Regions from separate parts of the Variovorax sp. GW822-FHT04A09 genome, predicted to be linked through region 1. Evidence: predicted binding sites of a transcription regulator. Region 1 holds the regulator's gene; the other holds the start of a gene.
What was found. Region 1 encodes NrdR, which represses ribonucleotide reductase genes. Its sites were predicted from a motif close to CACNANATNTNGTG; they were not measured.
Positions count from the first base shown of each region.

Region 1 (15,462 bases):
GCTGCTTGCCGTCGGCGGTGGCGATGCGCAGGTCATTCAGTGCGAGCTCGAGCGTCCAGGGCTTGAAGTCGATCTTGCCGACGGTAACCTGCCGGCCCAGCTTTTCGCTCGCGATCTTCTGGAGCTGGCTCTTGGCAATCGGCGGCACCGCCAGCCACGCGATGACCCACAGGGCCAACACCACCAGCAACGCGACAACCCCACGCCGCACCCATTTGTTCTGTTTGATCGAAGCAGCATCCATCCGCAGAAGTGTGCCGCAAACAGATGCCAACAAAGTCTGCGAAAACGTGAATGCGTTCCCTTTTGGCGAGGCATTGCGATGCCCGCGCGCCCCTCGACAGGATCGGTAGGCCGAAAGTGTGAGCCCCACAAACAAGAAAGCCCGGTGAGTCGACGAAGTGTCTTGTCACCGGGCTTGATGGCGGGCTCAAAACCCATGCCATCGATTCGCGCGACCGGAAGTAATGGTTCCCGCCGTGCTGGCAGCAAGAGATTGCCGCCGTGGAGTCCTCCATCGTTCGAGTCCTTGACTTGCACCTCGGACTGCCTGACTTCGGAAAAACGCCTGAAACCTCAGGCCCGTCCAGATTAGGCGTCCCACCCTTCCTTTGCAAATCCCTTTTTCCAAGGGATTTCCCGTAGGCCAGCTCCCCCTGGAGCCCCCTCGAACGAGGGGATTCTTCAAGCATTTATTAACATATGAAACCAAATCCTTATGCTTGACCGTGTATTTAGCCACGATAGAATCCCGCCTGCCCTTGCTGCCGGACGCAGCAGGGCCTCCCTGAATCCGCTGCCGAATTCCACCGGCGTGATCAGGCCGCCGCGCTCCCTACCCCACACACCCTCCATGCGCGGAGCCTGATTCGTACATACCAATCCAAGCGCCGCTGCCTTCATCCACCGCCCTTTCAGGCGCTGCATGCCAGGTGCCGCACAGAAAGGAAAAAAGCGATGAGCAAGGCGTTTGATGCCACAGCCCGCGGGCTACGGACCTTCGTGTCCGATGTGGCAGACGGCTTTTTTGAAATCACCCACAACGGGTTTGCGTTGGTCGGCCTGGCCATCGTGTTCGCGGCCCTCGCCCTCGTGGCGCGCCCCGACCTGCGCAAGACCGGCGAGGAACAACTGATGGGCTGGCTGCAGTCGCGCAAGCCCGCGCCCGAACCCACCGACCTGGAACCGACCGCCATCGAGCGCACCACGGCCGCAAGCCCCGACGAGTTGCCCAAGCAGCAGGCGGCGGTGGCCTACTGGCTCAGCAAGAAGTACCGCGTCGCGGCCGAGCCGCTGAGCGTGCTGGTCTCCGAGGCCTACCAGATCGGCAAGCGCACCAAGCTCGACCCGACGCTGATCCTGGCCATCATGGCCATCGAGTCCAGCTTCAACCCGTTCGCGCAAAGCCACGTCGGCGCCCAGGGCCTGATGCAGGTCATGACCCGCGTTCACGGCGACAAGTACGAAAGCGCGGGCGGCACGCTCACCGCCTTCGACCCCGTGACCAACATGCGCGTCGGCGTGAAGGTGCTGCAGGAATGCATCGCCCGCGCCGGCTCGCTCGAAGGCGGCCTGCGCTACTACGTGGGCGCCGCCAACCTCGACGACGACGGCGGCTATGCCGCCAAGGTGCTGGCCGAACACGAGCGCCTGCGCCAGGTCGCCGCCGGCCGTGCGCCGTCGACGATGGTCGTGCCGCCGCCGACCACGGCGCGCGCACAGCCGATTCCGGTCGTGGCACCGGCCAAGCCTGCAGGCGAAGAGCCCGCCACCGGCAGCGAACCGGCCAAGGTCGCCCTGCTCTCCGCAGTTTCCTGAGGCCTTGCCGGCCCTCCCGGCCCGGATGCGTGCGGGCCTGCGCTACACTCGGCCTGTACGCGACTGGCGATAGGCGCAGCACCCTGAAAAAGGTGCCACGCGCTGACGTGGAATACCACTGGGAAGCGTGCCGCCTGGCCACAACAGGCGTTCAGCCGTTCGCCTGGGCAGCCCTTGTTTGGTTGAACAAGGACCTCGTCTTCAAAGGACTGCCATGTACCAACGCAATATCCTGGTCGAACAGACCGATCCCGAAATCTGGGCCGCGATTCAAGCCGAAAACGCGCGCCAGGAACATCACATCGAGCTGATCGCCAGCGAGAACTACGCCTCGCCGGCCGTCATGCAGGCCCAGGGCTCGCAGCTCACCAACAAGTACGCCGAAGGCTACCCGGGCAAGCGCTACTACGGCGGCTGCGAGCACGTCGACGTGGCCGAGCAACTGGCCATCGACCGCGTCAAGCAGATCTTCGGCGCCGACGCCGCCAACGTGCAGCCGCACTGCGGTGCCTCGGCCAACGAAGCCGTGATGCTCGCCTTCCTGAAGCCCGGCGACACCATCATGGGCATGAGCCTGGCCGAAGGCGGCCACCTGACCCACGGCATGCCTCTCAACATGAGCGGCAAGTGGTTCAACGTGGTGAGCTACGGCCTGGACGCCAACGAAGCCATCGACTACGACGCGATGGAACGCAAGGCGCATGAGCACATGCCCAAGCTGATCATCGCGGGCGCCTCGGCTTATTCGCTGCACATCGACTTCGAGCGCTTCGCCAAGGTGGCCAAGGACGTCGGCGCGATCTTCATGGTCGACATCGCCCACTACGCCGGCCTCGTGGCCGCGGGCGTGTACCCCAACCCGGTGCCGCACGCCGACATCGTGACCTCGACCACGCACAAGAGCCTGCGCGGCCCGCGCGGCGGCATCATCCTGATGAAGTCGCAGCACGAGAAGGCGATCAACAGCGCCATCTTCCCCGGCCTGCAAGGCGGCCCGCTGATGCACGTGATCGCCGCCAAGGCCGTCGCGTTCAAGGAAGCCCTGACGCCCGAGTTCAAGGCCTACCAGCAACAGGTGGTCAAGAACGCCCAGATCGTGGCCGACACCCTCACCTCGCGCGGCCTGCGCATCGTGAGCGGACGCACCGAAAGCCACGTCATGCTGGTCGACCTGCGTTCCAAGGGCATCACTGGCAAGGAAGCCGAAGCCGTGCTGGGCGCCGCCCACATGACGATCAACAAGAACGCGATCCCCAACGACCCGGAAAAGCCGATGGTCACCAGCGGCGTGCGCATCGGCACCCCCGCCATGACCACGCGCGGCTTCAAGGACGAAGAGGCCCGCATCACGGCAAACCTGGTGGCCGACGTGCTCGAGAACCCGCGCGATGCGGCGAACATCGACGCAGTGCGCGCCAAGGTCCACGCCTTGACGAGCCGCTTCCCTGTCTACCGTTGATTTCGTAAATAGAAGAAGAGAAGCACTGGCCGCATGAAATGCCCTTTTTGCGGTCATCTCGAAACGCAGGTCGTCGAGACCCGCGTTTCGGAAGACGCCGACTTCGTCCGCAGGCGCCGCCAGTGCAGCGCCTGCGACAAGCGCTTCACCACGTATGAGCGCCCCGACGTCAACTTCCCCGTCGTGGTCAAGAAGGATGGCAGCCGCGCCGACTTCGACTCGACCAAGGTGCGCGCCTCGATGATGCTGGCGCTGCGCAAGCGGCCCGTGAGCATCGAGCAGATCGACAACGCCCTGCTGCGCATCGAACAGAAGCTGCTGGCCAGCGGCCTGCGCGAAATCGATTCGACGAAGGTCGGCGAACTCGTGATGCGCGAACTCAAGAAACTCGACAAGGTCGCCTACGTGCGCTTTGCCTCGGTGTACCGCAGCTTCGAGGACGTGGACGAGTTCCGGCAGCTGCTGCGCGACATCTGACCCCCGAGAAGGCGTGAACGAACCCGCCATGTCCTCTTCCCGACACGACGCCTCCCACATCGCGACCGCTCTGCGGCTCGCCGCCTCCGCGATCCGCCTGACCGACCCGAACCCGCGCGTCGGCTGCGTGCTGTGCGACGCCGACGGCCGCGTGATCGGCCAGGGCCACACGCAACAAGCCGGCGGCCCGCATGCCGAGGTGATGGCGCTGCGCGACGCGCAAGCCCAAGGCCATTCGACTGCGGGCGCCACCGCCTACGTCACGCTCGAACCCTGCTCGCACCACGGCCGCACCGGCCCCTGCTGCGACGCACTGATCGCCGCCGGCGTGCGCCGCGTCGTGGCCTCGCTCGCCGACCCGAACCCGCTCGTGGCGGGACAGGGCTTCGCGCGCCTACGTGCGGCGGGCGTCGAGGTCGAAGTCGGACCGGGCGCCAACGAATCCCGCGAGCTCAACATCGGCTTCTTCAGCCGCATGATCCGCCAGCAGCCTTGGGTTCGAATGAAGATTGCGGCCTCGATCGACGGCCGCACCGGCCTGCACAACGGCGTGAGCCAGTGGATCACCGGCGAGGCCGCGCGCGCCGACGGCCACGCCTGGCGGGCCCGCACCGGCGCGGTGCTGACCGGCGTCGGCACGCTGCTCGAAGACAACCCGCGGCTGGACGTGCGCCTGGTCGACACGCCGCGCCAGCCCCACCTCGTGGTGGTCGACAGCCACCTCCAGACCTCGCCCGACGCTCACATTTTCATAGCTGGCCGCGCCGTCTGGATCTACGCTGCCAGCCGGCACAACGAAGAAAAGGCGGCCGCGCTCGAAGCCCGCGGCGCCACCATCACCTGCCTGCCCAACCTGCACGGCAAGGTCGACCTGCCCGCGATGCTTCAGGACCTCGCGGCGCGCGGCGTCAACGAACTGCACGTCGAATCGGGCCACAAGCTCAACGGCTCGCTGCTGCGCGAAGGCTGCGTGGACGAACTGCTGGTGTACCTGGCGCCCAAGCTGATCGGCAGCGGGCTCGACATCGCCAGCCACCTGCATGCCGAGGGCCCGCTCACCTCGCTGGCGGGTGCGCTGCCGCTCGAATTCAAGTCGGTGGACATGCTGGGGCCCGACCTGCGCATCGTCGCGCGCGTCGCCGGCCGCGACCGCTTCTGAGCCGCCGCCCACGCGGCGCGGCACATTCGCAGCCGCAAACCGGCCCTTCGGGCCGAAGACCCCTCGATGTCTGCGAAAATGTGGAAATGTTCACCGGAATCATCACCGGCGTGGGGCGCATCGCCGCCATCCACGACCTCGGCACCTCCTCCTCCTACGGCAAGCGACTCAGCATCGAGGTGCCCGACGGCTACCTCGACGACGTCGGGCTCGGCGACAGCATCGCGCTCAACGGCGCCTGCATGACGGTCACCACGCTCGCACCTGAACGCGGGCAATTCACCATCGACATTTCCGCGGAGTCCCTCGACAAGACGGCCGGCCTGACCGACGAAGGCAGCCGCATCAACCTCGAGAAGGCCTTGCGCGCGAGCGACCGCCTCGGCGGCCACATCGTCTCGGGCCACGTGGACGGCATCGGCCACGTGAGCTTCTTCGCGCCGGTCGGCGAAAGCTGGGAGCTGCGCGTGGTCGCACCGCCCGCCCTCGCCCGCTTCCTGGCCTACAAGGGCTCGATCACCATCAACGGCGTGAGCCTCACGGTCAACGGCGTGAGCGACATCGCCGAGGGTGCCGAGGTCAGCATCAACCTGATCCCGCACACCGTGGAAAACACCTCCCTCGGCGGCCTGAAGGCCGGCTCGAAGGTCAACCTCGAAATCGACACCGTGGCGCGCTACGTGGAGCGCATGCTTCAGGCCGGCATGCTCACACCCTCTCCTACGTCTCCCAAGGACACTTCGAAATGAACGCCTCCGTCACGCCGATCGGCGCCCCGCGCGCCGACCGTGCACCCGCACCGATCTCCCCGGTCGAAGACATCGTGGCCGAGCTGGCCGCCGGCCGCATGGTCATCCTCGTGGACGAGGAAGACCGCGAGAACGAAGGCGACATCGTCATCGCCGCCGACCACATCACCGCCGAATCCATCAACTTCATGGCCCGCCACGCGCGCGGCCTGATCTGCCTCACGCTCTCGCGCGAGATGTGCGAGCGGCTGCAGCTGCCGCCGATGGTCCAGCGCAACGGCGCCAAGCATTCCACCGCCTTCACCGTCTCCATCGAGGCAGCCGAAGGCGTGACCACCGGCATCTCGGCCGCCGACCGCGCCCGCACCGTGCAGGCCGCCGTGGCGCGCAACGCCGTGGCCGCCGACCTGGTGCAGCCCGGCCACATCTTCCCGCTGCAGGCGGTGGACGGCGGCGTGCTCATGCGCGCCGGCCACACCGAAGCCGGCTGCGACCTCGCCGCCATGGCCGGCTGCTCGCCCGCCTCGGTGATCTGTGAAGTGATGAACGAAGACGGCACGATGGCCCGCCTGCCCGACCTGCAGATCTTCGCGGCCGAACACGGCATCAAGATCGGCACCATCGCCGCGCTCATCGAGCACCGCAGCCGTGTCGAATCGCTGGTCGAAAAAGTCGGCTGCCGCGAAATCCAGACCAACTGGGGCACCTTCACCGCCCACGCCTTCGTCGACAAGCCCAGCCGCGGCGTGCACCTGGCACTGGTGCGCGGCCAGTGGCCCCCCGAAGAGACGGTGTCGGTGCGCGTGCACGAGCCGCTGTCGGTGCTCGACGCGCTCGAAGTCAACCGCCCGATGCACTCTTGGAGCCTGGACGCCAGCCTCTCGCACATCGCGAACGAAGGCAAGGGCGTGGCCGTGCTGCTGAACTGCGGCGAAACCGCGGCCGAGCTGCTCGCGCAGTTCGACGGCACCGCGCGCCCCGCGCAAGCGCCCGAGCGCGGTCGCATGGACCTGCGCAACTACGGCATCGGCGCGCAGATCCTGCGCGAATGCGGCGTGCACAAGATGAACCTGCTCGGCGCGCCGCGTCGCATGCCGAGCATGGCCGCCGGCTTTGGCCTCGAGATCGCCGGTTACCTCACGAAAGACTGAACGACCATGCAAGGTTCCAACAAGGGCGAGATCACGCTCAACGGCAAAGGCCTGCGCATCGGCATCGTGCAGGCGCGCTTCAACGCCGACATCACCGACGCACTGGCCGCGGCCTGCCTGTCGGAGCTCGAGGCGCTCGGCGTGGCCGCGTCCGACATCCATCACGTGCAGGTGCCCGGTGCGCTCGAAGTGCCCGTGGCGCTGCAGGCGCTCGCCGAGCGCGGCGGCTACCACGCGCTCGTGGCGCTGGGCTGCATCATCCGCGGCGAGACCTACCACTTCGAACTGGTGGCCAACGAATCGGGCGCGAGCGTGAGCCGCGTCGCGCTCGACTACCGCCTGCCCATCGCCAACGCGATCCTCACGACCGAAAACCTCGAACAGGCCGTCGCCCGCCAGACCGACAAGGGCCGCGACGCAGCCCAGGTGGCGGTCGAGATGGCACAACTGCTGGCCACCCTTTCATGACCGAAGACACCTCCAAGTCCGCCAAGCCCCGCCAGTCGCGCACCGGCCTCACCAGCACGGGCGCACGCAAGGCCGCGGCCAAGTCGAACCGCAGCCGCGCGCGCGAGTTCGCGCTGCAGGCGCTCTACCAGCACCTGGTGGGCCGCAACGACCCGACCGACATCGACCACTTCACGCGCGACCTCGCGGGCTTCCACAAGGCCGACGCGGCGCACTACGACGCGCTGCTGCACGGCTCGATCAACGGCGCCGAGCAGCTCGACGCGCTGATCCTGCCGCTGCTGGACCGCAAGTTCGCCGAAATCTCGCCCATCGAGCACGCCGTGATGTGGATTGGCGTGTACGAGTTCCAGAACTGCCCCGACGTGCCGTGGCGCGTGGTGCTCAACGAGTGCATCGAACTCGCCAAGGAATTCGGCGGCACCGACGGCCACAAGTACGTGAACGCCGTGCTCAACGGCCTGGCACCGCAGCTGCGTCCGCTCGAAGTGGAAGCCGACCGGGCCACCGGCAAGGCGCGCCCATGAGGATCTCGACGCGCGCGCAGCGCATCGAACCGTTTTACGTGATGGAGGTGGCGAAAGCCGCTGGGGTGCTGGCCCGCGAAGTGGCCCACACCGACCGTCCGATGATCTTCCTGAACATCGGCGAGCCCGACTTCACCGCCCCGCCCCTGGTGCAGGAAGCCGCCGCCCGCGCCGTGCGCGCCGGCGCCACGCAGTACACGCAGGCCACCGGCCTGGACCACCTGCGCGAACGCATCAGCGGCTGGTACAAGCAGCGCTTCAACGTCGACGTGCCGGCGCGCCGCATCGTCGTCACGGCCGGTGCCTCGGCCGCGCTGCAGTTGGCCTGCCTCGCGCTGATCGAATCGGGCGACGAGATCCTGATGCCCGACCCGAGCTACCCCTGCAACCGCCACTTCGTGAGCGCAGCGGACGGCAAGGCCGTGCTGGTGCCGACCACGGCCGAGGAGCGCTTCCAGCTCACCGCCGCCAAGGTCGAGGCCGCCTGGACCGACAAGACCCGCGGCGTGCTGCTGGCCTCGCCCTCGAACCCGACCGGCACCTCGATCGCGCCCGACGAGCTGCGTCGCATCCACGAGGTGGTGTCGCAGCGCGGCGGCATCACGCTGATCGACGAGATCTACCTGGGCCTGTCGTACGACGATGCGTTCGGGCAGACGGCACTGGCCATCGACGACAACGTCATCAGCATCAACAGCTTCAGCAAGTACTTCAACATGACCGGCTGGCGCCTGGGCTGGCTGGTGGTGCCCGAAGTGCTGGTGCCGGTGGTCGAGCGCCTGGCGCAGAACCTCTTCATCTGCGCGAGCACGGTGTCGCAGTACGCCGCGCTGGCCTGCTTCGAGGCCGAGAGCATCGCCGAGTACGAACGCCGCCGCGCCGAGTTCAAGGCGCGCCGCGACTGGTTCATTCCGCAACTGAACGCCCTGGGCCTGAACGTGCCCGTGGTGCCCGACGGCGCCTTCTACGCCTGGGCCGACTGCACGAGCGTGGCCGACAAGCTCGGCATCTCGGGCAGCTGGGACTTCGCCTTCGAGACCATGAAGCGCGCCCACCTCGCCGTGACGCCGGGCCGCGACTTCGGCACCGCCGAGACCGCGAAGTTCGTGCGCTTCTCCACCGCCAGTTCGATGGCGCACCTGCAGGAATCGGTCGAGCGCCTGCGGGCCATGATCGCCCAATGAGCGTAGCGCCGGGCCGCCCCAAGCAAGCTCGCGCCGCAGTGCGAAGCACGGAGGCATGCAAGTGACTTTCGAGTTTCCGATCCGCGTCTACTGGGAAGACACCGATGCGGGTGGCATCGTGTTCTACGCCAACTACCTGAAGTTCATGGAGCGCGGTCGCACCGAGTGGCTGCGCTCCCTGGGCGTCGAGCAGCGCAAGCTCAAGGAAGCCACCGGCGGCCAGTTCGTGGTGAGCGAAACGCAGCTCAAATACCATCGGCCCTCGCGGCTGGACGACGAACTGCTGGTTACAGCCGAGCTGCGGCAACTGGGCACGGCGTCGTTGATAATCGGTCAGCGCGTGCTATCAAAAACAGAGCAAGAACGCACCGGGGCCGCGGCACCGGTCTTGCTTTGCGAAGGCACGATCCGCATCGGCTGGGTGGACGCCGCCACCTTGCGCCCTGCGCGCATTCCGGCCCAAGTTTCGGGAACCCTCGAGCACTCCAGCGGCTCCATGACTCAACCTTTCAAGCCATGAACCAAGATCTCTCCATCATCAATCTCCTGCTCCACGCCAGCTTCGTGGTGCAACTGGTCGTGCTGCTGCTGGTGATCGTGTCGGTCGCCAGCTGGGCCGCCATCATCCGCAAGTACTTCGCCCTCAAGCGCATCCGCGTGCTCAACGACGACTTCGAGCGCGAGTTCTGGTCGGGCACCAGCCTGAACGAGCTGTTCGCCTCGGCGGCGCAGAACGCCAAGTTCGCCGGCCCCATGGAGCGCATCTTTGCCTCCGGCATGCGCGAGTACCAGAAGCTGCGCGAGCGCCACGTGACCGACGCGGCCACACTGCTCGACGGCGCCCGCCGCGCCATGCGCGCGAGCTTCCAGCGCGAACTCGATGCGGCCGAGCAGAACCTGTCGTTCCTGGCCACCGTCGGTTCGGTGTCGCCGTACGTGGGCCTCTTCGGCACGGTCTGGGGGATCATGCATGCCTTCACCGGCCTGGCCGCCCTCACGCAGGTGACGCTGGCCACCGTGGCGCCCGGCATCGCCGAAGCGCTGGTGGCCACGGCCATCGGCCTGTTCGCCGCCATCCCTGCGGTGGTCGGCTACAACCGCTTCGCGCGCGAGATCGACAAGATCGCCATCGCCCTGGAGACCTACATCGAAGAGTTCTCCAACATCCTGCAGCGCAACCTCTCGGCCAACCCCGGCGCCGTGACGCCCGCCGCCTCGGTCACCGCCGCGAACCGCTGAAGAGCGGCGCGCACAAGACAAAGGACGCGACGACATGCCCGCCGTTTCATCCCGGGGCCGCGGCCGCCGCACGATCAACGAGATCAACATGGTCCCGTTCATCGACGTGATGCTGGTGCTGCTGATCATCTTCATGGTCACGGCCCCGCTCATCACGCCGAGCGTGATCAACCTGCCGACGGTCGATCGGGCCAACAAGCAGCCGGACAAGCCCATCGAGATCGTCATCAAGAGCGACGACGAAGTGCAGATCAAGAAAGACCCGTCCACCGGCACCGGCGGCGCGTCGATCCCCATGACGCAGATCGGCTCGGCGGCCAAGGCCGCGCAAGGCGGCGACGCCCAGCGCCCCGTGGTCATCAGCGCCGACAAGTCGGTGAAGTACGAAACCGTCGTGAAGGCGATGAACCAGCTCAAGCGCAACGGCATCGAGCGCGTGGGGCTGTCGGTCACGACCACGGGCGGCAAATAAGGCATGTCGCTCGCCCTGGATCGCCCCGAGTTCGCGCCGCCGCCGCAACGCGGCACGCCCCGCGCGGTTGCGCTTGCCCTCATTGCCCACGCGTTGCTGATCGCCGCCCTGACCTGGGGCGTGCGCTGGCGCAGCGAAGCCGACGACGGCGCGGTCGATGCCGAGCTGTGGTCGACCACGGTGATGCAGGCCGCCCCGCGCCTGTCGGTGCCGGAGCCGCCGGCCCCCGTGCCCGCACCACCGCCGCCTGCACCCGCTCCGCCCCCGCCGCCTCCCCCGGCCGTCAAGCCGCCCGAGCCGGCGCCCGCCCCTGCGCCCGACATCGCACTGGAGCGCGAGAAGAAGCTCAAGGAACAGAAGGCGCAGAAGGAGCGCGAGCTCGAGCAGCAGCGCGTGCAGCAGCAAAAGAAGAAGGAGCTCGAGGCCAAGGAGCGCGCCGAAGACGAAGCCGAGCGCAAGAAAGAGCAGCAGAAGAAGCTGGCCGAGCAGAAGAAGCAGCAGGAAGCCGAGGCCAAGCAGGCCGAAGCGAAGAAGGCGGAGGCAGCCGCCAAGCAGGCCGCCGCCGACCGCGCTGCGACGCTCAAGCGCATGCAGGGCCTGGCAGGCGCCAGCGGCAGCGACGATGCCAAGGGCAACGCCCAGCGTTCGTCCGGCCCGTCCAGCGGCTATGCCGGCCGCATCGCCGCCGCCGTCCGCCCGAACATCACCTTCCCCGATGCCGACAGCGTGAACGGCAACCCCGAGGCCGAGTTCGAAGTGCGGCTGGCACCCGACGGCACCATCGTCGGCGTCAAGCTCGCCAAGTCCAGCGGCCTGCCGGCCTGGGACGAAGCGGCCGAGCGCGGCCTGCGCAAGACCGACAAGCTGCCGCGCGACACGGACGGGCGCATCTTCCCGTCGCTCATCGTCACGCTCAAGCCCAAGCGTTGACACCCGCAATCACCCACATCGTGGGTGATTGCAAGCGACACCACCCGCTCGTTTAGGATCGTCGGCAACTCATTGTTGCTGGCGCTCCTGACATGGTCGACTCTTTCCCTGCCGTTCGCCTCCAAGACCTGACGCCGCTGCCCTACCAGCAGGCACTGGCCGCCCACCTCCAGGCGAACGAACCCGAGGCTTGGCGCTGGGCCGCTTCGGCCGAAGCGCGCGAAGAACACACGGCCGCCATGCGTGCCGAATTGCTGCGCAGCGCCTACCGCCTCGACGCCGACGCGCACCCCGACCTGCATGCCGACGCCACGCTGGCCGCGCAGCGCCTGGGCGTCACGGCACGCATCACGCTCTACCAGGCCCCGTCCGGCGACGGCGCGGCCATGAACGCCGCGATCTACGTCGTGCCGGGCGAGGCGCACATCGTGCTCTCGGGCCCGCTGCTCGAAAAGCTGCAGTCGCCCGAGCGCCAGGCCGTGCTCGGCCACGAGCTGGCGCACTACCTGCTGTGGGAGCGCGACGGCGGCAAGCACCACGTCGTCGACCGCCTGCTGCACGCCACGGCGGCCGACCCGCGCGCCGACGCGAGCCACCTGCAGGCCGCGCGGCGCCATGCGCTGTACACCGAGGCTTTTGCCGACCGCGGCGGCTGCGTGGCCTGCGGCGCGCTCGAGCCCGCCGTGAGCGCGCTCATCAAGATCGAGACGGGCCTCACGCAGGTCAACGTGGCGAGCTACCTGGCGCAGGCCGAGGAAATCTGCGCAGACCCCAACAACAAGGCGCTGCAGACGCGCGGCGTGAGCCACCCCGAGGTGTTCGTGCGCGCCCGCGCGCTGCGCCTGTGGGCCGGCCGCGAACACGACGCCGACGAATGGCTGGCCGCCGCGCTCGAAGGCCCGCTCGACCTGGGCACGCTCGACATGCTCGGCCAGCAGCGCGTGAGCGCGCTCACGCGCGGCACCCTGGCGCAGCTGCTGCAGCGGTCCGTGCTGCAGTCGGACTCGCTGCTGGCGCATGCACGCCGCTTCTTCCCCGACTTCACGCCGCCCACCTCGGCCATGCCCCCGCCCGAACCCGCGCCCACCGGCCTGCACGACTACCTGGCCAGCGTGCTGGTCGACTTCGTCGCCGCCGATCCCGAGATGGACGACGTCACCCTCGCCGCCGCGCTGGGCCTGGCCGATGCGCTCGGCTGCGACACGCCCTTCGAACAGCGCGTGCTGAAGGACCTGGGTCTGTCCAAGCGCAACTTCACCCGCGTCAAACGCGACGCCGCCGCCCTGCTCGACAGGGCCGCCACATCTTCTTCGCAGGCCGCCGCCGCATGACCCTCGCTCCCGCCCCGCTCCTGCAACTGCTCGCCACCGCCGAGGCCCACGGCGGCCTGCAGACCGACGACGTGCTCAAGCTCGTGCTGCCGCTGCTGCGCGAGGTCTCGGCCCTGCACGAACTCGGCCACGTCGCCGCGCTCGGCAGCGCTTTTGCCTACCGCGTGACCGACGCGCCCGCCGAACCCGCGCTGGCACTGGCCCAGCCCGACGGCACCGCGCCGCGCCGCCACCCCGAGGCCATCGCGCCGCTCGAACAACCCGCCGCCTCCGTGCTGCGCGTGGTCGGCGAAACGCGCCTGACCGTCGATGCCGACGCCGGCGTCGCGCTCGAGAACCTCGCGGTGATGCCCGAGGCCGGCCCCGACACCGTGCCCACGCGCCCCGTCTACCTGCCCGGCTACGCCGCGTGGGAGCTGCGCCTGGGCCACCACGACGCGCTCGGCGACATCCTGTGCCTGGGCCAGGTGCTGGCCAGCCTGTCCTGCGGGCTCGACTTCACCGATGGCGACGACCTGACCCGCTTCGCCACGCACCGCGGCAACCTGTTCGAGCTGAACCGCCGGCTGCACCCGGTGGTGGCCGCCGTGATCTTCGAGATGACCGCGCTCGACCGCCACGAACGTGCGCGCGACCTGCCCTCGGTCATCCGCCGCCTCGAGACCTACCGCGACCAGCCCGTCGACCTCGGGCTGGACCGCATCGCGCCGGCAAGGGACGGCGCAGGCCAGCGCCGCCAGGCGATCCAGCTGCACCTGCGCGACCGCCTGTTCGACCTCTCGCGGCGCAACCGCCTGCTGTACTTCAAGCCGACGCAGGCGCATGTGAACCTCACCGTCGCCAGCGTGCCGCTGGTGGTCGACCTCAACAGCATCCGCACCGACCAGCTGTGCGTGTGGGACGGCCGCTTTGCCACCGACATCGCCAGCTGCGACCCCGTGCCACTGGCGCGCTGGCTGCGCTTCGAAGACCAACCCTACCTGCCCGGCGCGCTCGACCGCATCCTGCAGGAGGCACGGCGCGACCGGGCCGAGTACGGCTTCTCTCAGCTGTCGCTGGTGATCGCCTTCCTGCGCTGGCACAACCTCAAGGAGGGCGAGGCCGAACGCGCCGAGCGCATCGCCTCGCCGCTCTTGATGCTGCCGGTGGAGCTCACGCGCAAGAAAGGCGTGCGCGACCAGTACCTGCTCGAAGCCTCGGCCAGCGAGGCGCAGGTGAACCCCACGCTGCGCCACCACCTGCGCCAGCTCTACGGCATCGCGCTGCCCGAGACGGTGGACCTGCGCGAGACCTCGCTCGAACAGTTCCACGCCCAGCTGTCGGCGCAGATCGCGCAGAGCGAGCCCGGCGTGCAGCTGCGGCTCGTGAAGCAGCCCGAGATCGCCGTGATGCACCAGCGCGCGCGCCAGCGGCTCGAACAGTTCAAGCGCCGCACCCGCGTGCGCTCGCCCTCGGCGGTGCCGGTGGCCGCGCAAGACTTCAGCTACGCGCAGGACGATTTCCGCCCGCGCGGGCTGCAGCTGTTCCATGCGCGCGTGCGCCCCGTGCCGCTGCCGGTGCGCGAGGCCATCGGCGGCGCGCCGCAGCCGCGCGTGCCGCAGATGGCGGCCACGGCCACGACCGACACCAGCGACACCGAGCGCAAGACCTTCGCGCTGCGCGAGAGCAGCGGCAACCCCTACCAGTGGGACATCGACCTCACGGCCGTGACGCTGGGCAACTTCAACCACCGCAAGATGTCGCTGGTGCGCGACTACTCGGGGCTGGCCGAATCCGACCTGGCAAGCGAGGCCTTCGACCGCGTGTTCTCGCTGCAGCCGCGCCGCGTCGACGGCGAGACGCCGCCCGCTCTGCCGCTGGCCGACCAGTGGCCCGTGGTGCAGGCCGACGCCACGCAGACCGCCGCGGTGGCGCTGGCGCGCACCGGCACCAGCTACATCATCCAGGGCCCGCCGGGCACGGGGAAGTCGCAGACCATCACCAACCTGATCGCCGACTACGTGGGCCGCGGCCAGCGTGTGCTCTTCGTCTGCGAGAAGCGCGCCGCCATCGACGTCGTGTTCCACCGCCTGCGCCAGCAGGGGCTGGACGAGCTGTGCTGCATGATCCACGACTCCCAGGGCGACAAGAAGGCCTTCGTGCAGAACCTGCGCAAGACCTACGAGCTGTGGCTCGAGGCGCCCGGCACGCTGGCGCAGGAAAGCACCGAGCGCACCCAGGTGCTCGACGCGATGGACCTCGACCTGCGCGCGCTCGAGCGCTTCGACGCCGCCATGCACGACGTGCCCGAACACATCGCCGTGACACTGCGCGAGCTGCTCTCGCGGCTGGTGGCGCTCAAGGCCGGCGACCCGTCGCTCACGCCGCTGCAGGCCGAAGCATTGCCCGCCTTCGCGGCCTGGCGCCGGCATGCGGAGCTGGTGTCGCGCCTGCACCTGGCCGTGACCGAAAGCCTGGGCGCGCCCAGCTTCGCACAGCATGTGTTCGCGCAGCTCGCG
Region 1 is NZ_JBXAMV010000001.1:1,414,949-1,430,410, forward strand. Features, by position in the region: gene AC1RLW_RS06405 (DUF748 domain-containing protein) at 1-244, opposite strand, end outside; gene AC1RLW_RS06410 (lytic transglycosylase domain-containing protein) at 958-1,818, shown strand; ZMP/ZTP riboswitch at 1,868-1,994, shown strand; gene glyA (serine hydroxymethyltransferase) at 2,033-3,277, shown strand; gene nrdR (transcriptional regulator NrdR) at 3,311-3,754, shown strand; gene ribD (bifunctional diaminohydroxyphosphoribosylaminopyrimidine deaminase/5-amino-6-(5-phosphoribosylamino)uracil reductase RibD) at 3,783-4,913, shown strand; gene AC1RLW_RS06430 (riboflavin synthase) at 5,000-5,662, shown strand; gene ribBA (bifunctional 3,4-dihydroxy-2-butanone-4-phosphate synthase/GTP cyclohydrolase II) at 5,659-6,813, shown strand; gene ribH (6,7-dimethyl-8-ribityllumazine synthase) at 6,820-7,281, shown strand; gene nusB (transcription antitermination factor NusB) at 7,278-7,808, shown strand; gene AC1RLW_RS06450 (pyridoxal phosphate-dependent aminotransferase) at 7,805-8,992, shown strand; gene ybgC (tol-pal system-associated acyl-CoA thioesterase) at 9,054-9,512, shown strand; gene tolQ (protein TolQ) at 9,509-10,231, shown strand; gene AC1RLW_RS06465 (ExbD/TolR family protein) at 10,266-10,703, shown strand; gene tolA (cell envelope integrity protein TolA) at 10,707-11,633, shown strand; gene AC1RLW_RS06475 (SprT-like domain-containing protein) at 11,726-12,964, shown strand; gene AC1RLW_RS06480 (AAA domain-containing protein) at 12,961-15,462, shown strand, end outside.

Region 2 (15,462 bases), on a different contig from region 1:
TGTACTGGTACTGCTCGGCAGCACCGGTCATCTTGTTCTGGCGGCCCAGCGCAAGGATCTGCGTGAAGCCGACGTAGAAGAAGAGGCCTTCCATCAGGCAGGCGAACACGATGAGCGACTTGAGCAGCGTCTGGTCGGTCTCGTGCGTGCCGGTCTTGAAGTTCGGGTCGCTGATGGCGTCGATGAACGGGATCAGGAACTGGTCCTTCTCGCGGATCGACGGCACTTCGTTGTAGGCGTTGAAGATCTCGCTCTCATCCAGGCCGAGCGACTCGACGATGTACTGGTACGCGTGCGTGTGGATCGCTTCCTCGAAGGCCTGGCGCAGCAGGAACTGGCGGCACTCGGGGGCCGTGATGTGGCGGTAGGTGCCCAGCACGATGTTGTTGGCGGCCAGCGAGTCGGCGGTCACGAAGAAGCCGAGGTTGCGCTTGACGATGCGGCGCTCGTCTTCGGTCAGGCCGTTCGGGTCTTTCCACAACGCGATGTCGCGCGTCATGTTCACCTCTTGCGGCATCCAGTGGTTGGCGCAGGTGGCGAGGTACTTTTCCCAGGCCCACTTGTACTTGAACGGCACCAGCTGGTTGACGTCGGTCTGGCCGTTGATGATCCGCTTGTCGGAAGCCTTGACGCGCTGGCCTGCAGCGGCGGCCACCGGGGCGGTGGCAGTGGCGGGTTGTGCAAGCGACGAAGTCGGAGCGGCGACCGCGCGACCTGCGGAAGAACCGCTGGTCGATGCGTGGTGCTGCTGCAATCCTTGTTGCATATCCTTTGGTAAGGAGGGCTTGACTTCTTCGTCCCAGGTCAACATAGAAAAATCCAATGCGCAATTATCGGAGCAACGATGTGAGTTGCAAAGTGCTCGTTCACATCGTGCGCCATTTATGGGGTTGTTATGTTGCTCGCATGCATCGCGCGACGTCAGTCAATGCCTTGATTGATTGAACGTCGCGCGCTTTTCACTTGTGCGAGCACCTCGCTGATCGATCGAAGCGTCTTGTGTGTTGACGCTTCACTTGCACATCACTGGCAGGCTTCGCAGGTCGGATCGTCGACACCGCAGAACGCGATGTCGGTGGCGGGCATCGCGCTCATCTGTGCCTTCGCTGCAGCAGCGGCGGCTTCGAGTGCGCTCATACCCGAGGGTGCGTCGTTGCCCGACGACACCGCGTTGAGACGGCCCGATTGCACCGTCGACTTTTCAGCGTGCGTCGCGCTCTGCGTGCGCAGGTAGTAGGTGGTCTTCAGGCCGCGCAGCCAGGCGAGCTTGTAGGTGTCGTCGAGCTTCTTGCCCGAGGCGCCGGCCATGTAGATGTTCAGCGACTGCGCCTGGTCGATCCACTTCTGGCGACGCGCGGCGGCTTCCACCAGCCACGTCGTCTCGACTTCGAACGCGGTGGCGTACAGCGCCTTCACGTCCTGCGGCACGCGGTCGATGGGACGCAGCGAACCGTCGAAGTGCTTCAGGTCCATGACCATCACGTCGTCCCACAGGCCCAGGCGCTTCAGGTCGCGCACCAGGTAGTGGTTGATCACGGTGAACTCGCCCGACAGGTTCGACTTGACCGACAGGTTGCCGAAGCAGGGTTCGATCGAGGCGTCCACGCCGATGATGTTCGAGATGGTCGCCGTGGGGGCGATGGCCACGCAGTTCGAATTGCGCATGCCGTCGGCCTTGATCTTGGCGCGCAGCGAATCCCAGTCGAGGGTGGCCGAGCGGTCCACTTCGACGTAGCCGCCGCGGGCCTTCTCGAGCAGGTCGAGCGAGTCGATCGGCAGGATGCCCTTGTCCCACAGCGAGCCCTTGTAGCTGGAGTACTTGCCGCGTTCCTTGGCCAGCTCGGTCGAGGCCCAATAGGCGTGGTAGCAGATGGCTTCCATCGACTCGTCGGCGAACTGCACGGCTTCTTGCGAGGCGTAGGGAATGCGCAGTTCGTACAGCGCGTCCTGGAAGCCCATCAGGCCCAGGCCGACCGGACGGTGGCGCAGGTTCGAGTCGCGCGCCTTCTTCACGGCGTAGTAGTTGATGTCGATCACGTTGTCGAGCATGCGCATCGCGGTCGAGATGGTGCGCTTGAGCTTTTCCTGGTCGACCTTGCCGTCCTTCAGGTGCTGCAGCAGGTTCACGGAACCCAGGTTGCACACGGCGGTTTCGGTGTCGCTGGTGTTCAGCGTGATCTCGGTGCACAGGTTCGACGAGTGCACCACGCCGGCGTGCTGCTGCGGCGAGCGCACGTTGCAGGCGTCCTTGAACGTGATCCAGGGGTGGCCGGTCTCGAACAGCATCGTGAGCATCTTGCGCCACAGGTCCGAGGCCTGGAGGGTGCGCGCGGGCTTGATCTCGCCGCGGGCGGCCTTCTCTTCGTAGGCGACGTAGGCCTTCTCGAAGTCGGCGCCGAACAGGTCGTGCAGGTCAGGCACGTTGGAGGGCGAGAACAGCGTCCAGGTGCCCTTTTCCATCACGCGGCGCATGAACAGGTCGGGGATCCAGTTGGCGGTGTTCATGTCGTGCGTGCGGCGGCGGTCGTCGCCGGTGTTCTTGCGCAGCTCCAGGAACTCCTCGATGTCGAGGTGCCAGGTTTCCAGGTACGTGCAGACGGCGCCCTTGCGCTTGCCGCCCTGGTTCACGGCCACGGCCGTGTCGTTCACCACCTTCAGGAACGGCACCACGCCTTGCGATTCGCCGTTGGTGCCCTTGATGTGGCTGCCCAGTGCGCGCACGCGGGTCCAGTCGTTGCCCAGGCCGCCGGCGAACTTCGACAGCAGCGCGTTTTCCTTGATCGACTCGTAGATGCCGTCCAGGTCGTCGGGCACGGTGGTCAGGTAGCAGCTGGACAGCTGCGAGCGCAGCGTGCCGGCGTTGAACAGGGTGGGCGTGCTCGACATGAAGTCGAACGACGACAGCACTTCGTAGAACTCGATGGCGCGGGCTTCGCGGTCGATTTCGTTCAGCGACAGGCCCATGGCCACGCGCATGAAGAACGCCTGCGGCAGCTCGATGCGGGTCTTGCGCACGTGCAGGAAGTAGCGGTCGTACAGCGTCTGCAGGCCCAGGTAGTCGAACTGGTTGTCGCGCTCGGCCTTCAGGGCGGCGCCCAGGCGGGGCAGGTCGTACTGCAGCAGCTTCTCGTCGAGCAGCTCGTTCTCGACGCCCTTCTTGATGAACTGAGGGAAGTAGTCGGCGTAGGCGGTGGCGCGCTCGACCGGCATCACTTCGCGGCCGATGATTTCCTTGAAGATCGTGTGCAGCAGCAGGCGCGCGGTGGCGAAGGTGTAGTCGGGGTCCTTCTCGATCAGCGTGCGGGCGGCCAGGATGGAGGCCTTGTAGACCTCGTCCAGCGGCACGCCGTCGTACAGGTTGCGCATCGTCTCGGCAACGATGGGGGCGGCGGTGATGCTGTCGCCCAGGCCCTGGCAGGCCGATTCGATCAGGCCCTTGAGCTCGTTCAGGTCCAGCGCCACGCGCTCGCCGTTGTCGAGCACGTGCAGCGCCGGCGCGGCGGGCACGTCCTGCTCGCCCTGCTTCGAACGTTCCTGGGTGCGGCGTTCGCGGTACAGCACGTAGGCGCGCGCGATTTCATGGTGGCCGCCGCGCATCAGGCCGAGCTCGACCTGGTCCTGCACGTCTTCGATGTGGAAGGTGCCGCCGCCCGGACGCGAGCGCACCATGGCGCGGATCACGCCTTGCGTCAGCGTGTCGACGGTCTCGCGCACGCTGGCGGAAGCCGCGCCCTGGGTGCCGTGCACCGCCAGGAAGGCCTTCATCATCGCGATGGCGATCTTGTTCGGCTCGAAGGGAACGACGGCGCCGTTGCGGCGGATGATCTGGTAGTGCGCGAGGTTCTGACCGGTGGGCGAGCCCGCAGTGTCTTGTTGCTGCTGCGGCGTCGCGGGGACGGCGCGGGGGGTCGACGGGGTGTTCAGTGCAGTTTGCATTCGCTTCCTCTCGGTTGTGCAATTCTTGTTGGTTGGCAAGGCCTCGCGGGCCTTGCGTCGGCGTTGTTGCCGAACGGGAAGACACTATATCTAGGGTGTCTGTGCCCTACAAGCCACTACAGGTAGTGTTTTCCTATGGACGCAACCCTGACGGGAATTGCGCCGCACTCAGCGCATCGCCAGCGATGCCGCGTGAATACTGGCCCATGGTGGCGCAACCCGCATGGGGCGCGGCTTGCAAGGCGATTTGGGCCTGCAGCCCGCATGGTTGCTACGTCGCGTGCCTGCGCTTGCGAGATTGCTGCGCTGCGAGAGCGGCGCATCGCGGGCCACGGAGCGATTGAAAAAATTAGCGCGCGACCACCTGCTCGGGAAACATCTGTGGATTCCAGCCGAGCTGTTCGCGCAGCAGGCGCCAGTCGAAACCGGCGCCGGGGTCCTGCTTGCGGCCGGGCGCGATGTGCTCGTGGCCGGCGATGTGGGCGATGGCGTAGTGCTGCGCGAGCGCGGCGCACAGGCTGGCCAGCGTCTCGTACTGCGCCTCCTCGAAGCGTTCGCCCTCGAGGCCTTCGAGCTCGATGCCGACGGAGTCGTCGTTGCAGTTGGTGCGTCCGCGCCACGACGACACGCCGGCATGCCAGGCACGGTCCTCGCAGCTCACGAACTGCCAGAGCTCGCCGTTGCGTCGCACATAGAAATGCGAGGACACCTCGAGCCCGCGGATCGACTGGAAGTACGGGTGCGCGTCCCAGTCGAGCTGGTTGGTGAAGAGCTGCTGCACCGCGTCGCCGCCGTATTCGCCTGGCGGCAGGCTGATCGAGTGCAGCACGATCAGGTCGGTCTGCGCGCCGGCGGGGCGCGGGCCGAAGTTCGGCGAGGGCAGGGCCTTGGCGAAGCGGTACCAGCCAGCGCGCCAGAGTCCGTCGTCGCCGGCCGGTGTCGTGGCGAGGTCGTCAGTCGTCGGCATGTGCGGTGGCACCGTCGTCGCCGTTGGGCGTGGAGATGCCCAGGCGCGCGATGCGGTAGCGGATCTGGCGCAGGCTCATGCCCAGCCGCGCGGCGGCGGCCGTGCGGTTGAAGCCGCTCTCGTGCAGCGCGCGCACGAGGATCTCGCGCTCCTGCTGGTCGAGCCAGGCTTGCAGGTCGGAGGGCAGCGGCGGCGGCGCGGGCTTGGGCTCGGCCGCCGGCGCGGGGGCCGCAGCCACCGCAACGGCGGCTGGCGCTTCAGCGGATTCGCTGCGCGGCGCGGCCGGCATCGGCGTCATCGCGCCCATCAGGTCGATGTGCAGCTCGTCGCCGTCGTTCAGCGCCACGGCGCGGTGCAGCAGGTTCTCGAGCTCGCGCACGTTGCCGTCGAGCGGGTGCTGGGCCAGGCGCTGTAGCAGCGCGTCGGACAGGCGCGGCACGGGCAGGCCGCCGTCCTGCGCGATGCGCGCGAGCAGCGCGGTGCACAGCGCGGGCAGGTCTTCGCGGCGCTCGCGCAGCGCGGGCACGGCGATCTCGATCACGTTGAGCCGGTAGAACAGGTCCTGTCGGAAGCGGCCGGCCAGCACCTCGGCGTGCAGGTCTTTATGGGTGGCGCTCACGATGCGCACGTCGACCGCGTCTTCCTGCGTCGAGCCGATGGCGCGCACGCTGCGTTCCTGGATGGCGCGCAGCAGCTTCGACTGCATGGCCAGCGGCAGGTCGCCGATTTCGTCCAGGAACAGCGTGCCGTCGCGCGCCGCCTGGAAGTAGCCGTCGCGGTCTTGCGAGGAGCCCGTGTACGAGCCCTTCTTGGCGCCGAAGAACTCGGCCTCGAGCAGGTTCTCGGGGATCGCGCCGCAGTTCACCGCGACGAAGGGGCCTTCACTGCGTTGGCTGCAGCCGTGCACGGCGCGCGCGACCAGCTCCTTGCCGGTGCCCGACTCGCCGCGCACCAGCACCGGCGCCATGCCGCGCGCCACCTTGGCGATGCGCGACTTGACGAGGCGCATCGGGTCGGAGTCGCCGACCAGCCGGTCGAGCGCGGTGGCGCCGCTGCGCGTCACGGCCAGTGCGTCGGGGCGTTCGCCGCCCTGGCCGGCGGCCTGCGGCGGCGCCTTCTGCGGCACGACCACCGCGGCGCGGTTGGCCTGCACCGCCGACGCCACCACGGCGCGGAACTGCTTCAGATCGACCGGCTTCGTGAGGTAGTCGAAGGCGCCGGCCTTCAATGCCTCGACCGCGTTCTCGGCCGAGCCGTAGGCGGTCATGACCACGCAACGCTCGCTGCGCTGGTCTTTCTGGATGCGGTGGATGATCTCCATGCCTTCGCCGTCGGGCAGCCGCATGTCGGTGATCACGGCGTCGAAGCGGCCGGCCTCCAGGTGCTGCCAGGCTTCGGACACGCTGCCCGCCGCTTCCACCCGGTAGCCTTCGCGCAGCAGCGTGAGTTCGTAGAGCGTGCGCAGGTCGGGTTCGTCGTCGATGACGAGGATCTGCGCGGGGCGCGGGGCGGCGGCGGAAGGCGGGAGGGAGCTCACGGCCGCTATTGTGTCAGCCGGTTTTCGCTCGGTGCGAAGCTGACGAAGAATTCGTTGCCCTCAGGGCCGCCCGGCACCAGCGCGCGCCGTTCGTAGCCGATGGTGGCGCCGTGGCGCCGGCACAGCTCGCGGCACAGGAACAGGCCCAGGCCGCTGGAGCGGCTCTCGGACGAGAAGAAGGGTTCGAACAGGTGGCGCTGCACCGCCGGCTCCAGCGGCGCGCCGTCGCTCCACACCAGCAACGCGGCGCGCTGCACGCCGGCGCGCTGCAAGGTGGTGATGACCTGGATCGCGCCCTCGCGCTGGCTCGCGTAGCGGGCCGCGTTGTCCAGCAGGTTCACCAGCAGGCGGCGCAGGTGCTCGGCCTCGAAGCGGACCTCGCTGCCCGGCGCCTCGAGCGCCACGCGCACGCCCTTGCGCTGCGTCTGGCGCACCCATTCCTCGGCCAGGATCTGCGCGGCCGGGTCGAGCACCAGCTGCTCGCCCAGCGAGAGCACGCGCTGCTGGCGCGCGCGAGAAACGTCGAGCACGTCGTCCACGATGCGCGCCAGGCGCTGCGCGTTGTGCTGGACCATGTCGGTCAGCTTGCGGTGCGCCGGGTCGGTCAGGTCTTCGCTGAGCAGCGCGCTGGCCTGCGCGATGGCGGCCAGCGGGTTGCGGATTTCATGCGCCACCGCGGCCGACATGCGGCCCATGGCGGCGAGCTTTTCGGTGCGGATGCGGGCTTCGAGCTCGCGCAGGTCCTGCAGGAACATCACGCACAGGCTGTCGGCGCGGCGGTCGTCGGTGGGCGTGAGCCGGGTGCGCACGCGCACCTCGCGCGCCGCGCCGCGCGCCTGCGCCACCGGGATTTCTTCGGTCTGCGGCGCGCGCCGCGCGAAGGTCTGGCGCGCCAGCGCGGCCAGCGCATGCCAGGCCGGCTGGGTGTGCAGTGGGAACGGCATTGGCAACTGCGCCAGGCCCTGGCCGAGGATCGCGTCGGCCGCCGGGTTGGCGGTGTGCACCAGGCCCTCGGCGTCAATCACCAGCACGCCTTCGGTGAGCGTTTCGATCACCAGGTCGTTGACCTGTGCCTGCATCTGCGCATGGGTGCGGCTGCGTTGCGCCACCGCCTCTTCGCGTGCCAGCCGGCGCGCCAGCTCGTGCGCGAGCAGCGCCACCACGAACAGGCCGGTGCCGGTGAGGGCTGCCTGCACGAAGCGCGCCGAAGGATCGCCGGGTTGCTGCAGCCAGTGCCAGCCGGCGTCGGCCAGCAGCAGCAGCGTCACGGTCGCTGTGGTGCCCAGGCCCACGAGCAGCGTGCCGAGCACCGCACTCATCAGCACGGGCAGCGCGAACAGCGGTGTGTAGTTGACGCTGCCGCCCTGCAGCACCTGCAGGGCGCTGAAGATGCCCAGGTCGACCCCGATGGTCAGCAGCCAGAGCGTGGAGAAGCCGCGGATCGGCGGCTCGAAGTGCGCGTAGCGCATCTCCAGCCAGGCCAGCACGAGGTAGCCGCCCGACAGCACGATCGGCAGCGGTTGCACGGCCTGCCCGATGGCGAAGGCCACGCCCTGCAGCAGCACCAGCACCACCGCCACGAAGCAGCGCGCCGCCATGAAGCCGCGCCACAGCCGCAGCAGCGCGGTGCTGTCGCCGGCGCCCAGGTCGAGCACGTCCCAGTCGGTGGCCGGCTCGCCGCGCGACCGGCGCAATGAACTCATGCGGAGGTGCCGGCCTGGCGGTGCGCGGCGCTGCAGAACACCGCGCCGTCCGGCCCGGGGAGTGCGTCGGCCGCGGGCAGGTGCAGCCCGCAGTGGGCGCAGCGCACCATCGCCTGCGGTGGGCCGACGGCCGGCGTGCGCTGTTGCGCCTTCCTGGCGCGTTCCTGCTGCGCATCGCGCATCTCTTCGCGCCGGTTCTTGCGCCAGAGCCAGATCGCGACCCACACCACCGCGAGGACGAGCAGGTACTTCATGCGGGCAGGCGCGTCAGCACGACTTCGAGCACGAAGCGCGAGCCCACGTAGGCCAGCAGCAGCAGCGCCGCGCCCGCGTAGAGCACGCGCCGCGCGGTGCGTCCGCGCCAGCCGAAGCGCGCGCGGCCGGTCAGCAGGACGGCGAAGCTGAGCCAGGCGAGCACCGAGAAGATGGTCTTGTGGTCCCACTTCCAGGCGCGGCCGGCGGCGCCGTAGAGCTGTTCGCTGAACAGCAGGCCGGCCAGCAGCGTGGCCGACAGCAGCACGAAGCCCGCCGTGACGAAGCGGAAGGTGAGCCGTTCCAATGTGAGCAGCGGCACGCCGGCCTGTGCGTCGGCGCTGGCGAGGCGGATCTGCTTTTCGGCCCGCGTGATCAGCCAGGCGTGCACCACGGCGGCGCCGAACAGGCCGTACGAGGCGATGCCCAGTGCGAGGTGCAGCGGCAGCCAGGGCGAGGCGCTGACATGCAGCGGCGTGCCCGGGAACAGCAGCGCCAGCAGCACGGCCGCCGCGCCCAGCCAGGCCAGCGCGCGGCGTGCCTTCAGTTGCGGGTACAGGCGGCTTTCGACCGCGTAGACCGTGAGCACCAGCCACGCCGTGACCGACAGCGCCGGCGCAAAACCGAAGCGAGGGTCGCCGCCGATCAGCCCGTGGCCGAGCACCGCAGCGTGCAGCAGCCATGCGATGCCGAGCGCCCATTGGGTGGTCTGGCGGCTGAGCCGCGCACCGGCGGCAGCGGCAAAACCGTAGGCTGCCGCGGTGGCGATGCCCAGCGCCACGCCGAGTGGGGAGGGGATCGCTAAAATCATCGGTGGAGTGTATAGGCTCGCCCCCCGGCTTCGCGCACGTCGCGTCGCTTCGCCCACCCCCCGCCGGGGCACCCCCGCGAGAGAGCGGGCCCACATACCGCTTCCAGGTTTTCACGACTTTCCATCGGTCCGCTGCCGCGGACAACAAGGTATTTCCTTCATGGCCACCGCCCTCACCGAAAAGTTCTCCCGCCTCGTCAAGACGATGAGCGGCCAGGCGCGCATCACCGAAAGCAACGTGCAGGACATGCTGCGCGAGGTGCGCATGGCGCTGCTGGAGGCCGACGTGGCGCTGCCCGTGGTGCGCGACTTCGTCGCGCGCGTGAAGGAGAAGGCGCTCGGCCAGGAAGTGCTGGGCTCGCTCAAGCCGGGCCAGGCGCTGGTGGGCATCGTCAACCGCGAACTCGCCGCCACCATGGGCGAGGGCGTGTCGGACATCAACCTCGCGGCCCAGCCGCCCGCGGTGATCCTCATGGCCGGCCTGCAGGGCGCCGGCAAGACCACCACCACCGCCAAGCTGGCCAAGCACTTGATCGAGAAGCGCAAGAAGAAGGTGCTCACGGTGTCGGGCGACGTGTACCGCCCGGCCGCCATCGAGCAGCTCAAGACCGTCACCAAGCAGGCCGGCGCCGAGTGGTTCCCGAGCACGCCCGACCAGAAGCCGCTGGACATCGCGCGCGCCGCGCTCGACCACGCCAGGCGCCACTACTTCGACGTGCTGCTGGTCGACACGGCCGGCCGCCTCGCGATCGACGAAGTGCTGATGACCGAAATCAAGCAGCTGCACGCCGAGCTCGACCCGGTTGAAACCCTGTTCGTGGTCGATGCCATGCAGGGCCAGGACGCGATCAACACCGCCAAGGCCTTCAAGGAAGCGCTGCCCCTCACCGGCATCATCCTGACCAAGACCGACGGCGATTCGCGCGGCGGCGCGGCGCTGTCGGTGCGCCAAGTGACGGGCGTGCCGATCAAGTTCGCCGGCGTGAGCGAGAAGATCGACGGCCTCGAGGTGTTCGACGCCGAGCGCCACGCGGGCCGCATCCTGGGCATGGGCGACATCGTCGCGCTGGTCGAGCAGGTCACGGCCGGCGTCGACGTGGCGGCGGCGCAGAAGCTGGCCGCCAAGGTCAAGAGCGGCGCGGGCTTCGACCTGAACGACTTCCTCGGCCAGCTGCAGCAGATGAAGCAGATGGGCGGCCTCTCCAGCCTGATGGACAAGCTGCCGCAGCAGATGGCCGCCAAGGCCACCGAGGCCGACATGACGCGCGCCGAACGCGACATCCGCCGCAAGGAAGGCATCATCCAGAGCATGACGCCGCTGGAGCGCCGCAAGCCCGAGCTGCTCAAGGCCACGCGCAAGCGCCGCATCGCGGCCGGCGCGGGCGTGCAGGTTCAGGAAGTGAACCGCCTGCTCAACGAGTTCGAGCAGATGCAGGGCATGATGAAGAAGATGAAGGGCGGCGGCCTCATGAAGATGATGAAGAAGATGGGCGGCATGAAGGGCATGGGCGGGATGGGTGGGGCCGGCGGGCCGAAGCTGCCGTTCTGAGCCGCACACACATATATATAGACACATGGACAGAAGCCCGCCGGGGGATGCCCCGGCGGGCTTCGTCGTTTTCTTCAGGTCTGCACGTCGTAGACCGTGTCGTGTGCTTCGACGGGCGCCGGCAGCTCCCAGCGGTGCAGCATCTTCTCGATGCCCGCGTTCGACAGCGTCGTGTCGCGCTCGCGGTTGCGGCGCATCAGCTCGGCATGCGGCACTTCCAGGTACACGAGCTCGGTCTGCGCGTGGTACGCCCAGAGCAGGTCCAGTGTCTTGGTGCGCATCTGCTGGCTCAGATGCGTGGCGTTCCAGACGAAGCGCTCCCGCTTGCGCAGCAGCGCCTTCGCCTGGTCGACCGCGTGGTGCGCGGCCAGGCCATCGTTCTCGCCGTGCCTGAGGCCCAGCTCGGCGCGCGCGTCGTCGAAGGAAACCACCGGCCAGCCCTTGCGGTGCTGCGCCACCCAGTGGTTCTTGCCGCTCGCGGGCAGGCCGCACATCACCGTGACCCGCGATCCCGGCGTCTGGAACAGCGGGTAGTCGGGGCTGGTGTCGGCGCCGCGGAAGTAGGCCAGGCGCGTGTGCGCGTCGGCCATCTGGCGCGGGCCCTCCCAGCAGCCTTCTTCCTGTGCCAGCTGCTCGAAGAGCGCGATGTCGGCCAGGCTGTCGGCGCGCTTCTCGTAGTGGCGCCCCCGCATGTCGCAGCGCGCCACGCAGCACAGGTCGGGCAGGCTCAGCTCCCACGAGAGCTTGTGCACCAGCCACTCGGGCCGCACGCCCTTGCGCGAGGCGAAGGCATGGAACGGCACCTGGTGCACGGCGATGATCCGGCACACGGCCTCGCGCAACGCGAAGGGCGCGCGGGCCTTCCACATCAGCACGCGCACGTCGACCGAGCCGCGGCGTGAATGGCCGGGCTGGCCGATGCGGCCGCTGGCTTCGTCGATCACGGTGGTGTCGGGCTTGGCGATGTCATGCAGCAGGCAGGCCATGAACAGCACGAAGCGACCTTCGGCGTCGGCGCGCTGGAAGTGCGCGTCGGCCAGGAGCGCGTCGAGCACCATGCGCGTGTGGAGGCCGACGTTGCCTTCGGCGTGGTAGTACGGGTCTTGCGGCGTCTCTTCGAGGCGCAACAGGGCCGGCAGCAGGTCGCAGCACTGCGCCCAGTCGCAGCCCTGCGAGGGCTTTGGCACCAGTGCGCGCAAATCGTCATAGGTCATCGCGGCCTCCTTGCGTTGGTTGCCAGGTCGGTGGGGTCGCGCAGCGTGCGCAGCCCCAGGTCGTGCCAGTTCACTGGCGGCGTCGGTGCGTAGAGGTCCACGCCCGGCGCCAGCTGGTTGGGCAGCACCGGCCGGCGGCTGTGGTGCGAGCCCGAGTCGAGGATGGTCTGCACGAAGTCCGGTCGCACCCACTTGTAGCGGCCCGTCACCTGGCCACCCGACTCGGTCTTGAGGTACAGGCCCTCGGCGAGGTCGGACAGGTCGGTTTGCTGGCGCACCAGGTCGAGCGGCTGGCCCTCGTGCCGCACGGCCTGCTCGAAGGCGGGCTTCCAGTCGGTGCTGCGTGCGAGCGACGGCTGCACGAGCGAACGCAATGCCTTCGCGCTGCGCGGCATCTCGCCCTCGTACAGCACGGGCACCGACAGCACCGGCCCCCCGGCCAGCAGCGCATGCCGCGCGTAGGTCGACAGGAAGCACTGCGCCTGCCGGTCGTAGAGGTCGAACTCCAGGAAGAAGGCCGGCAGCCGGTCGTACCAGCAGCTGTGCTTGGCAAAGCACCACTCGCCGTACATCACGTAGCGGTCTTCGAGCTGTTCGAGCAGCGCCGCTTCATGGGCGGCGGCCCAGTGCTTGAACAGGTTGAACTGCCGCTCGCCGGCACCGCCTGCGAGGTAGTGGCCACGCGATTGCAGCAGCAATTCGCCTGCCGAGGTGAACGACACGGCGGCATTCGCGCCATCGAGCTTTTCCTCGATGACCACATGCAAGCCGTGCAGCGCAGACAACGGTGTCTGGCCGTCGTCGGTATCGCCGGCCTGCAGCCGCGAGCCTTCCAGGTGCGCCGTACGTGGGTACTTGAGCAGCGGGATCGACGAAAGAGAAAGAGAAGAAGGGGGAAACACGTTGGTTCTCCAGATGCAAATCAGGAAAGACCGACAACGTGCGGGAGCGAAGCTGGAAGAGAGATCGACTCGGCAGCCGCGGTGGGCCGTGCCTGGTCAGTGTGGGAACGCAGCTTGGCGCCCGACATGACCAGCGAGTGGTGTTGTCGGCGTCAGAGGGTGATGACGGCGAATCGGGGCACTTGGCGCTCCAGGGGATCGATGAGATCCGTAGGTTGAAAAAAGAAGGCGCGATTCTAGCCACGCGCCATGAAAAAAGCCGACCCTGAGGTCGGCTTCTTGTGAGTGCTGTGTCTTCAGCGCATCAGGCGGCTGCCAATGCCGGGCGCGCCAGGCGCAGCGCATGCATCCAGGCGCGGCGCAGCACGGCGGGCGAGCGCGATTCCTCGGGAATCAGCAGGAAGCCGCGGTCGCGCAGCGTGGTGCCCAGCGCGATCTGGCTGGTCAGCACGGTCAGCGGAATGGCCAGCAGCAGCGGCAGGCCGACGGGCATGAGCCAGATCAGCGCGCTCGGGTCGATCATGGCGACGCCGACGGCCAGCATGGCGATCACCAGCGTCATGGGGGCCAGCTGCGAGGCAGCGACCTTCCACGGCACGGCGGCGGCTTCACGCGGGGGCGACTTCCAGTCGAGCTTGATGCCGGTGAGGGCGACCAGCACGAACAGCGAGTGGGCCAGCATGCGCACCGGGGCCTGCACGATGGCCAGGCCGGCTTCGAGCACCGAGCTCTTCACCAGGCCCCACACACCGCCGTACTGGCGTTGCTCGCCGCGCATCAGCACGGCGGCGATGCCCAGCACGCGCGGCAGGAACAGCAGGCACAGGGTCCAGACCCACAGGCCGGCCAGCTCGGCGGGCAGCACGTTCCAGCTCGACACGAGGCTCGAGCCGCTCAGCCACAGGGCAGTGCCCAGCGTCAGGAAGGCGAGCCACAGCGGGGCCGAGACATACGCCATGGTGCCGGTCACGAACATCGCGCGGTGCACCGGGTGGATGCCGGGCTCGGCCATCAGGCGGGCGTTCTGCAGGTTGCCCTGGCACCAGCGGCGGTCACGTTGCAGCTCGGCCAGCAGGTCCGGCGGTTGCTGTTCGTAGCTGCCGACCAGGTCGGACACCAGCCACACGTGGTAGCCGGCGCGGCGCATCAGCGCGGCTTCGACGAAGTCGTGCGACATGATGCCGCCCGACATGCCGCCGGTGCCCTTGATCGGGGCCAGCGCGCAGTGCTTCATGAAGGCTTCGACGCGGATGATCGCGTTGTGGCCCCAATAGTGCGACTCGCCGAGCTGCCAGAACTGCATGCCCAGCGTGAACAGGCGACCCGTCACGCGCGAAGCGAACTGCTGGGCGCGGGCGTGCAGCGTGACGTGGCCGATGGCCTGCGTCGCGGTCTGGATGATGCCGGCGGTGGGGTTGGCTTCCATCAGCTTGACCATCGAGGCCAGGCAGTCGCCGCTCATCACGGAGTCGGCGTCGAGCACGACCATGTAGCGGTAGTCCTTGCCCCAGCGGCGGCAGAAGTCGGCCACGTTGCCGGCCTTGCGGTGCGTGCGGCGGGTGCGAAGGCGGTAGTACACCTCGACCTGCGGCTGGTTCGGGCTCTCGGCCAGCGCGGCGCGCAGGTCTTCCCAGGCGGCGCGCTCGGCGGCAGCGGTCTCGGGGTTGTAGCTGTCGGACAGCACGAACACGTCGAACTGCTTGGCGTGGCCGGTGGAGGCGACCGATTCGCAGGTGGCGCGCAGGCCCGCGAACACCGTGGCAACGTCTTCGTTGCAGATCGGCATGATGATCGCGGTGCGTGCCTCGGGGTTCATCGGGTGGTGGGCCACCTGTTTCGCCGAGAGGGCGTGCTTGTCACCGCGCACGGAGACATAGAAGCCCATGAGCGCGGTCACGAAACCGGTCACGACCCAGCCCGAGAGCAGGCCGTACAGGCCGATCTGGCCGTATTCGAGCCAGACGTTGTCGTAGTCGGGTTGCACGCTGGCGAACAGCGACGACGCGATCACGGTGCTCAGCAGCGTGAGCAGCATGAAGGCGAGGCGGCGCTGGCCGGCGGCGCGTTCCCAGGCCTGCGGGGCCGGGGTGGCTTGCTTGGCGGCGGGGGCGCTGTCGGCGTTGCGGCCGGCGCCCAGGCGCACGAGCAGCGTGGTGCCGAGGCTGTTCCAGAAACCACGCCAGGGGCGCGGTGCCATGGAACCGCGGTTCAGCGGCGGTGCGGTGACGGCGTTGGGGTGGCGTTCCTCGCGCAGCGCGCTGCGGCGTGCGAAATCGGATTCGGCGAGGACGTTGAGGTGGGAGAAGTCGTTCGGCTTCATCGGTTCATTCACCAACGTTGCTTGTCGAGGGGGGTGTCGCCAATGGCCGGAAGGCGCTTGAAGACGCAATCCGTGGCGGCGCCGCCGACGCCGGAGAGCGCGGTCAGCGAATGGCCCGCGGCACGGGGCCGCGAGGAGGAAAACTGCTTTTGACGCAGGCCGTCGCGCTGCGGACGCAGTGCGAAAGATGGGCTGGTAAGTGCTGTCATGCCAGTACAGGGGCAAACCCTGTGCCAGCCTGGAAAAACGCTTTCAAATCAACGACTTGGCG
Region 2 is NZ_JBXAMV010000007.1:306,443-321,904, forward strand. Features, by position in the region: gene AC1RLW_RS28760 (ribonucleotide-diphosphate reductase subunit beta) at 1-811, opposite strand, end outside; gene AC1RLW_RS28765 (ribonucleoside-diphosphate reductase subunit alpha) at 1,024-3,936, opposite strand; gene ampD (1,6-anhydro-N-acetylmuramyl-L-alanine amidase AmpD) at 4,286-4,903, opposite strand; gene AC1RLW_RS28775 (sigma-54-dependent transcriptional regulator) at 4,890-6,440, opposite strand; gene AC1RLW_RS28780 (two-component system sensor histidine kinase NtrB) at 6,446-8,143, opposite strand; gene AC1RLW_RS28785 (PP0621 family protein) at 8,140-8,397, opposite strand; gene AC1RLW_RS28790 (cytochrome C assembly family protein) at 8,394-9,206, opposite strand; gene ffh (signal recognition particle protein) at 9,367-10,755, shown strand; gene AC1RLW_RS28800 (AAA family ATPase) at 10,830-11,969, opposite strand; gene AC1RLW_RS28805 (RNA ligase family protein) at 11,966-12,871, opposite strand; gene mdoH (glucans biosynthesis glucosyltransferase MdoH) at 13,176-15,191, opposite strand; gene AC1RLW_RS28815 (hypothetical protein) at 15,200-15,400, opposite strand.
Region 2: AC1RLW_RS28765 (ribonucleoside-diphosphate reductase subunit alpha) is a predicted target of NrdR. The motif match lies at 4,019-4,032, and genes of this name have one in related genera.